4 regions of the Arthrobacter tecti genome follow, and region 2 is predicted to be linked to each of the others. Evidence: predicted binding sites of a transcription regulator. Region 2 holds the regulator's gene; each other region holds the start of a gene.
The links. Region 2 encodes LexA, which represses DNA repair genes until DNA is damaged. Its sites were predicted from a motif close to TCGAACANNTGTTCGA; they were not measured.
Positions count from the first base shown of each region.

Region 1 (2,199 bases), on a different contig from region 2:
GGAGCTGATGCGGAGCGGCGCGTTCATCTCGGCCGCAATGATCATTGCCAGCGTGGTCTTGCCAAGTCCGGGAGGTCCTGAGAGGAGCACGTGGTCGGCACTCCGGCCGCGGAGCCTGGACGCTTCCAGGACCAGGGAAAGCTGACGCCGGACCCGTGCCTGGCCCACGAAGTCATCAAGGTTCTTGGGGCGCAGTGCCGCTTCGACGGCCCGATCCTCCGGATCGACTGCTGCGGAAATGAGCGGCTGCTCGTTGTGGCCTTCCATACTCTCTGCCATGTGAACTCCTACGACCGCACGGACGCGCGCGCGCCGTCCTGGCCGAGCCGCCGGAGAGTGAGTTTCAGGATGGACCCCACATTGCCGGCGGCGGCAACCTCGGGCGAGTCCTGAACGGCTGCGTCAATGGCGGCTCCGGCGTCTTTCTCGGACCAGCCAAGGCCCATCATCGCCGCGAGCACCTGCCCCTGCCAGGGATTCGACGCCGCAGCGGTTGGACCGGATTCGAGCGGCACGAGTTTGTCGGCCAGTTCCAGCACGATTCGCCGGGCCCCCTTCGGTCCGATGCCCGGCACCTTGCTGAACGCCTTGTCATCGCCCGAGGACGCAGCAACGCGGATGACCTCCGGGGTATGTACGGCGAGTACAGCCAGCGCCAGCCGCGGACCTACGCCGCTGACACCGAGCAGGGTTTCGAATACTTCGCGCTCCTCCGGCTCCGAGAAACCAAACAGAGTCATGGAATCCTCGCGGACGATCAGAGCGGTGAAGACCCTGGCCTGATTACCGACACGCAGGTTGGAGAGCGTTTGCGGCGTCGCCTGAACCAGCATTCCGAACCCGTTTACATCCAGGACTGCCGAATGCAGGTCCACGTGGCTGACGGTTCCGGTCAAAGAGCTAATCATGCGCTGCGGCTCCAAGCTGGTCGAAGTGGAATATCACCGAACATATCTACGAATCAGCGTACGGCCCGCACTGGGCATTCCGGCAACCGCCACACCGAAGGAGCGCTACCTCACCGCCGTCGTCGGGCCTTTGCTTCCGCTTCAGCCCACAGGCGCTGGGCCGCCGTGAGCCCCGTGCTGCCGGACTGCAACTGTGCCGACGACGACGCGCCCGTGCGCCACGCGTGCGTGATGGCGAGCGCCAGTGCGTCTGCGGCGTCGGCCGGTGTCGGTGCGGTTGAGAGCCGCAAAATCTTCGTCACCATCTTGGTAACAGCGGCTTTATTCGACTGGCCGTTGCCGGTGACCGCCGCCTTGACCTCGGTCGGCGTGTGAAGGGCCACCGGAATGCCGCGCCGCGCCGCCGCGACGATCACCACTCCCGAGGCCTGCGCCGTACCCATGACTGTGCTGACATTGAGCTGGCTGAAGACACGTTCGACGGCGAGGACCGCCGGTGCGTGGGCGTCCAGCCAGATATCCACCGACTCCGCAATTTTCAGCAACCGTTTGTCAAGGCTCTGGTCCGCCGGCGTACCCACCACCCCGACGGCGACCAGCGTGGCCCGACGGTTCGGCTCAACGTCGACGACAGCGAGTCCGCAGCGCGTCAGTCCGGGATCCACACCCATCACGCGCACCGTCATTCCGGGGTGCTCCTTCTCACGCGGCGGTGCCTGCGGTGGAAGGACTAATCGTCGCTGTCCAGCTCGGCAAGGACGTCCTCACTGAGATCAGCGTTGGAGTACACGTTCTGCACATCATCGAGCTCTTCGAGAGCGTCGACCAGTTTGAGGAACTTGCGCGCGGCGTCGGCGTCGAGTTCCACCTGCATCGAGGGTACGAACTCAACCTCATCTGTCTCATACTCGATTCCGGCCTCTTCCAGCCCCGCGACGACGGCGCGCAGATCCGAAGGCTCCGAATGCACGTCAAAGGAATCACCGGATTCCGTAACTTCTTCGGCACCGGCGTCCAGGACGGCCATCAGGATGTCGTCCTCGCTCAGCTCCTTCCGGGGAAGGGTGATAACGCCCTTCCGTGAGAAGAGGTACGCCACGGAACCGGGGTCGGCGATGGTGCCGCCGTTGCGCGTAATGGCAACGCGGACCTCCGAGGCAGCACGGTTCTTGTTGTCGGTCAGGCACTCGATGAGGAGGGCTGAACCCTGTGGGCCGCGTGCTTCGTAGATGATCTCCGAGTAATCGATCACCTCGCCGGTGAGGCCTGCACCGCGCTTGATTGCGCGGTC
Region 1 is NZ_JBTNCT010000001.1:289,853-292,051, forward strand. It holds gene ruvB (Holliday junction branch migration DNA helicase RuvB) at 1-267, opposite strand, end outside; gene ruvA (Holliday junction branch migration protein RuvA) at 288-908, opposite strand; gene ruvC (crossover junction endodeoxyribonuclease RuvC) at 1,019-1,594, opposite strand; gene ACX80C_RS01345 (YebC/PmpR family DNA-binding transcriptional regulator) at 1,639-2,199, opposite strand, start outside.
Region 1: the regulator LexA is predicted to act here: its motif matches at 945-960, upstream of ruvA (Holliday junction branch migration protein RuvA).

Region 2 (2,199 bases):
CGTACTCAGCAGCAAGGCCCCATAACGTCTGGCCAGGCGCGACATCAACCTGAACCGTTTCGGTAACGCCACCCGCACTCCCGGCAGCCTTCGCCTCGGAAGTAAGTGATGCCGCAAGGATCATGGCGGCTGCCGCGACCAGAGCTAGCGGCACGGCCACGAGGAGCAACCAGCCTCGACGTGTCAGGTGAAGCCGCGGAACGCCGGCATTCAGGCGTTCCATGGTGTGTCCGGCCGAGCCCGACCCTTCAAGTTGTAGCGTTGACATAACGTCTGCCTTTCTACTGCTGAATATGAAGGACAGCTTCGATTCGAAGCTGTGTTCTATTCTTCCCGTTATATTTTTAGCATCTTTGGACTAATACTGTCGAGACTCGCTCGAACAAATGTTTGAAAAGACCTCCCATGTCCCCTAGCGTTGCTGGCAAGGGTGAATGGTCCGGCCGCTTCGAAAACCAGCTCATCACCCGCCACTGACAAAACTGGTGGGACGGTCGCAGAAGCACCTCCACCACAGCGAAGGGATGTACGTTTCGTGGGAGATCTCAGTGCGGCAGAGGAGACCACCGAGGCACCGGAGGCCGCGGTCAAGCGCGGACGCGGCCGTCCACGTGGACGTGCCACGCCCAAGGGCCTCACCCCACGTCAGAAAAAGATCCTGGAGACCATCCAGCGCAGCGTTGCCGCACACGGTTACCCGCCGTCGATGAGGGAAATCGGTGACACCGTCGGTCTTGCCAGCCTCTCCAGCGTCACGCACCAGCTGTCACAACTTGAACGGATGGGCTACATCCGGCGCGATCCGAAGCGTCCGCGGGCAATGGAAATTCTGCTTCCGCTCACGCTCGGTCAGGACTCACCGCGCCCACTGCCAAGTTCTCCGGAGCAGGGTGACGAACCGGTCAACGCGGCTGTTGACGCAGCAATGGTCCCCCTGGTCGGCCGCATCGCGGCAGGCGGACCGATTCTCGCTGACCAGGTGATCGAAGACGTCATGCCGCTCCCCCGTCAGTTGGTGGGTCACGGCGAACTGTTCATGCTTCGCGTTTCCGGAGATTCGATGATCGACGCCGCGATCTGCGACGGTGACTGGGTTGTGGTGCGGCGACAGAGTACCGCGGACAACGGCGACGTCGTCGCGGCCCTTCTTGACGATGAGGCAACGGTCAAAACGTTCCGCCAGCGCGACGGGCACACCTGGCTGCTCCCGCAGAACACCAATTACGAACCCATCCTGGGGGACCACGCCGCCATCATGGGCAAAGTCGTATCAGTGATGCGCGCGCTCTAACTGGTCAGCTTCGGCTATACGGGCTGTGCCGCGGCTAACCGCGAGAGCACAGCAAGCGCCGTCGCACGGTCGGTGGTGGGCCAGAACGGCGGAAGTGCCGCCCTCAGGAAGCCGCCATATCTGGCGCTTGCCAGACGTGAATCGAGGATTGCCACCATTCCTCGATCGTCGCCGGAACGGATGAGACGGCCCGCGCCCTGTGCAAGGCGGACTGCGGCGTGGGTTGCCGACACGCTCATGAAGCCGTTCCCGCCAGCCTGTGCAACCGCCCTGGTCCGCGCCGTCATCAAGGGGTCATCCGGGCGGGGGAAAGGTATGCGGTCAATAACCACCAGACGGCAGGACCTGCCCGGCACATCCACACCCTGCCAGAGGGACATGGTGCCGAAGAGACAGGTGTCCGGTTCATCCGAGAACTGGCTCACGAGGGATGCCATGGACGATTCCCCCTGGCACAGGATCTCTACATCAACTCTGGTGCGAAGTGCATCGGCTGCCTCCTCCGCTGCACGCCGGGATGAGAACAAGCCCAACGTTCCTCCACGGGAGGCCTGGATCAATGCCTCGAGTTCCGCCAGTTGCTCCTCTGAGGTGCCCCTGCCCGGTTTGGGAAGATCCTTGGCGACATAGAGAACGCCCTGCTTCGGGTAGTCGAAGGGGCTGCCCACATCAATGCCGGTCCAGCTCGGTGCGCCTTCGCCGGTGAGCCCCAACGAACCGGCAACCGGCCCGAATTCAGAGCCGATGGCCAACGTGGCGGAGGTCAAAACGACTGTGTGTTCCTCGAACAATCCATGCCGAAGCCGCCCGGCTATCGAGAGGGGTGCAATGCTGATGGTTGCGGGCGATGAGTCGGCAGCCGCCACGTAGCCGCTCCCGGGTGTGAAGGTACTTGGGCGTGTTGCCCA
Region 2 is NZ_JBTNCT010000004.1:35,541-37,739, forward strand. It holds gene ACX80C_RS06580 (LysM peptidoglycan-binding domain-containing protein) at 1-268, opposite strand, end outside; gene lexA (transcriptional repressor LexA) at 536-1,291, shown strand; gene ACX80C_RS06590 (ATP-dependent DNA helicase) at 1,306-2,199, opposite strand, start outside.

Region 3 (2,199 bases), on a different contig from region 2:
GTGTAGAGGGAATCGAAGCGGGCGGGATCGCCGCCCGTGTTGCCGACGCCGCCCGGAAACAGCGAGTCACCGGTGAATAGGTGCGGAGATCCGGCCGGGTCCCGATAGAGGAGTGCAGTAGATCCCGGAGTGTGGCCGCGCAGCGAGATCGCTTCAAGGTCAAACCCCTCGAAGTTCCCGACATCGCCATGGTCGAGGGGCACGTCCGTGGCTACGGCGATGTCCTCGACATCCGCTGTTCCGGCTGCGGTCTTCATCCCTGTTGCCTCGACGATGTCCGCAAGGGCACCCACATGGTCCCAATGCGCGTGCGTGGTGACCACGAGGGTCGGCTTCGCCGTTGAGGAGGTGTCCCGGGCGCCCTCGGCGAGGAGCGCCAGGATGGCGCGGGCGTCGTCGGCCGCGTCGATGAGAACCTGTGCCCCGCTCGTCTTGGCGGTCAACAGGTAGACGTTGTTGTCCATCTCGCTCACTGAGATGCTGCGGATGGTCAGATCCCGAAGGTCATACATGCTGGCCAGTGTAGACCCGGCGTTACGCCACAGGGAATGGCGATGGAGAAGCGTCGAAGCGCGTGGCAGAATGTGAGCACCCGTCCAACGTCGTTCAGGAGCGCGCACTGTGAACTCTGATGTTACGGCGTGGCTGCGGATTGACCCGGCGAGTTCAGTTCCGCCGTATGAGCAGCTGCGCGTGCAGATTCTGGACGCCGCGAATGACGGCTCGCTGCCCGTCGGAACCCGGCTCCCACCCGTGCGCACGCTGGCGGGACACCTTGGAGTGGCGGTGAACACGGTCGCGCGGGCGTACAGGGAGCTTGAACAGGCACACATCGTCGTGACCCGGTCGCGGGCGGGTACGGTGGTGGCTGCCGCCGGGGACGAAGCGCGCCGGAAAGCCGCGGAAGGCGCCGCAGAGTACGCACGTCTGGTTAAGGCGAACGGCATCACCGAGGATGAAGCGGTCTCCTACCTGAGGGCCGCACTGCGCCGTCGGTGAACATCGCCGGGGACACGCCGTGAATTCCGGCGTTCGAATATGTTTTCGAACGCTGTTTCCACTAAAGTGAAATGGTGTCTATTGCAACCTCCCTGGATTCCGGACTCTCCCATCCTGACAAGATGCCGCAGGATCTCTCACGGCTGATCGTCAAGGGAGCCCGGGAACACAACCTGCGAAACGTAGATCTCGATCTTCCGCGGGACGCAATGATTGTCTTCACGGGCCTGTCCGGTTCCGGTAAGTCCTCATTGGCGTTCGACACCATCTTCGCCGAGGGGCAACGCCGGTACGTCGAGTCGCTCTCGGCCTATGCGCGCCAGTTCCTCGGCCAGGTGGACAAGCCGGACGTCGACTTCATTGAGGGCCTGTCGCCGGCCGTATCCATTGACCAGAAGTCCACCAGTAAAAACCCCCGGTCCACCGTGGGCACCATTACCGAGATCTATGACTACATGCGGCTGTTGTGGGCACGGGTGGGCCGGCCGCATTGCCCAGTGTGCGGTGAGGCGGTCGCAAAGCAGACTCCGCAGCAGATTGTGGACCAGCTGATGGAGCTCGAACAGGGCACCCGGTTCCAGGTTCTTGCCCCGGTGGTACGTGGCCGTAAGGGCGAATTCGCAGATCTCTTCCAGGATCTCGCTGCCAAGGGCTACTCGCGCGCCAGGGTGGACGGAGATCTGGTGCAGCTCACCGACCCTCCGAAGCTGGGCAAGCAGTACAAGCACACCATCGAGGTCATCGTGGACCGACTGGTGGTCAAGGACGGGGTTCGCCAGCGCCTCACCGACTCCATCGAGACCGCCCTCAAACTGGCCGAGGGCAGGGTGCTTGCTGACTTCGTGGATCTTCCGGCGGAGGACACTCATCGGATCCGGGCGTTCTCGGAGAACCTGGCCTGCCCCAACGAGCACCCACTCGCCATCGACGAGATCGAGCCGCGTTCCTTCTCCTTCAATAACCCGTTCGGTGCCTGCCCTGCGTGCACCGGCATCGGCACCAAGCTCGAGGTTGATGAGGAACTGGTTGTTCCGAACCCCGATCTCTCCCTGGGCGAGGGCGCTATTGCGCCGTGGGCGCTCGGCACAGCAACTCTTGAGTACTGGACGCGGCTTCTCGAAGGGCTGTCCAAGGAACTCGGCTTCTCCATGGACAAGCCGTGGAGCAAGCTCCCCCAGCACGCGCGGGACGCGGCGCTGT
Region 3 is NZ_JBTNCT010000001.1:228,853-231,051, reverse strand. It holds gene ACX80C_RS01090 (MBL fold metallo-hydrolase) at 1-512, opposite strand, end outside; gene ACX80C_RS01085 (GntR family transcriptional regulator) at 622-999, shown strand; gene uvrA (excinuclease ABC subunit UvrA) at 1,122-2,199, shown strand, end outside.
Region 3: the regulator LexA is predicted to act here: its motif matches at 1,033-1,048, upstream of uvrA (excinuclease ABC subunit UvrA).

Region 4 (2,199 bases), on a different contig from region 2:
GGCGGCAGCAACGTGCGTTTCACTGTAGTTGGGCCCGTCCGAACCACCGCGCAGGATGAGGTGGGTGTCGGGGTTGCCGGAGGTGGAGACGAGGGCGGCGCGACCGTCGTCGTCGACCCCCAGGAAAGCCTGTGGCGACCCGGCCGCCGAGCACGCGTCCAACGCAACGCTGAGGCCGCCGTCGGTCCCGTTCTTGAAGCCCACCGGCATTGAAAGACCCGATGCCAACTGGCGGTGGATCTGGCTTTCAGTGGTGCGGGCGCCGATAGCGCCCCAACTCACCAGGTCCGCTACGTACTGGGGGCTAATCGGTTCAAGGAACTCTGTGCCAACCGGGAGTCCGAGTTCCCCCACGTTATGGAGGAAACCCCGCGCGGCGCGGAGACCGGCGGCGATGTCATGGGTGCCGTCCAGGTGCGGATCGTTGATGAGACCCTTCCAACCAATGGTGGTCCGCGGTTTCTCGAAGTAAGCGCGCATCACAATGAGGAGGTCCTCGCGATGTTGCGACGCGGCTCCGGCCAGCAGGTTTGCGTACTCAAGGCCCGCCTCCGTGTCGTGGATGGAGCAGGGTCCGACGACGACGAGGAGCCGGTCGTCCAGACCGTTGAGTACAGCGCGTACTTCCTCGCGGGAGCGCTGGATATGCTCCGTCAGGGATGCGTTGCAGGGAAGTTCAGCCACAAGTGTGGACGGCGAGGGCAGTGGTTCGATTCTTCGTACATGGACGTTCGATGAACCTGCAGTGGTGAGTGTTTTCATTGTCCCGGCTCTCTAGGGTGGTGCTCCTCAGCGGGGACTGTTTTCAGAACCCGCCGTGGAAACGACGAAGGGCAGGAAGCGTCTCCTGCCCTGTTGGCTCTGAAGGTGTTGGTCAGCGTATTAGGCCGCGGGCTCCTCCAGAGCCAACGAAAAATACGCATACCAACGGGTTGTCATGACATGCAGCGTAGCGGCACCTCTTCGATCCGGACAAGTGTGCGCCTGAGTATGACGAGTGTCGAAGCCCACGCAGCGATCTCAGACGTTTTCCACAAGCCTTCCATTCGTATATGTTTTCGAATAGAATTAGGTATGAGCTTAGCCGCGGTCATCGACACCCCCGATGTCGATGGTGAGCGCACCGGCTCTGTCACTGAGATCGGTGGTCGGCGAAATGGTTCCGGGCATCGTGTCGCTGAGCCCAATGGTTCGGAGGTCGACGTTGCGGACATCGATGGTGCGGAGATCGACGTTGCCGAGTTGAACCGGCTGGTTGCCTCGTTCGCTGCCGGCTTCGCTCAGGATTTCATCGGGATGGGCCCAGCTGAATTGGGCGAGTATCTCGCGGGGATTGAGGAATTATCCCGGACCGCGGAGTACCTCCAGGTCGTCGCCGCTACTGCGGTGGACCGCAGGAACGCCGCTGCAGGAGGCCGGCCCGCCGAAGGAGACCCCTCCACCGGTGGCGCCGGATTCGTCTTCAACACCCCCGACTCGAACACCGCTTTCAGTCCCTCCGGTGATAGGCGGTCGGTGTACCGGTGCACCGCGGAGTACCTGCAGGACCGGTTACGGATCAGCCGCAGCGAAGCCACCCGCAGGCTCCGCCTCGGCGCCAAACTCCTACCCCGCACCACCCTCACCGGCGACACCCTCCCGGCGCCCCTGGAGCACCTCGCAGCAGCCGTCTCCCCCAGCAATGTCTCTGCCAGTAACATCTCTGCCGGGGGCATCTCTGGCAGTAACGTCTCCGGCCGGTCAGCCACCCTGATCGCCACCGCACTGGACCGTGCACGCTTCGTTGCTGAACCCGCGGTGCTGGAGACCATGGAAGCCCAACTCACCGCCAACGCCACCACCTACGACCCGGACTTCCTCACCCGGCTCATCCGCCGCTGGGAAGCACACCTGGACCCCGACGGACCAGAACCCGCCGACAAGGAACTCGCTGCACGGCAAGGCGTGTTCCTGCGCGGCAAAAAACGCGGACTGCACCTGTTGGACATCGCAGCCACCGACGAACAATACGAATACCTCACCACCATCATGAACACCACCACCAATCCGCGCACACAACCCGGCACTGCCCGCGGCGGCGGTGGCGTCAACGCCGCACCGGCCGGCGAGGGTGACGATGGCGCTAACGAAAACGGAACGATCGACAGCAGCCAGAATGACAGCGCACACGCTGCTGAAGGTCAGGAAACCTTCGAAACC
Region 4 is NZ_JBTNCT010000003.1:264,172-266,370, reverse strand. It holds gene ACX80C_RS05945 (3-deoxy-7-phosphoheptulonate synthase) at 1-762, opposite strand, end outside; gene ACX80C_RS05940 (HNH endonuclease signature motif containing protein) at 1,075-2,199, shown strand, end outside.
Region 4: the regulator LexA is predicted to act here: its motif matches at 1,047-1,062, upstream of ACX80C_RS05940 (HNH endonuclease signature motif containing protein).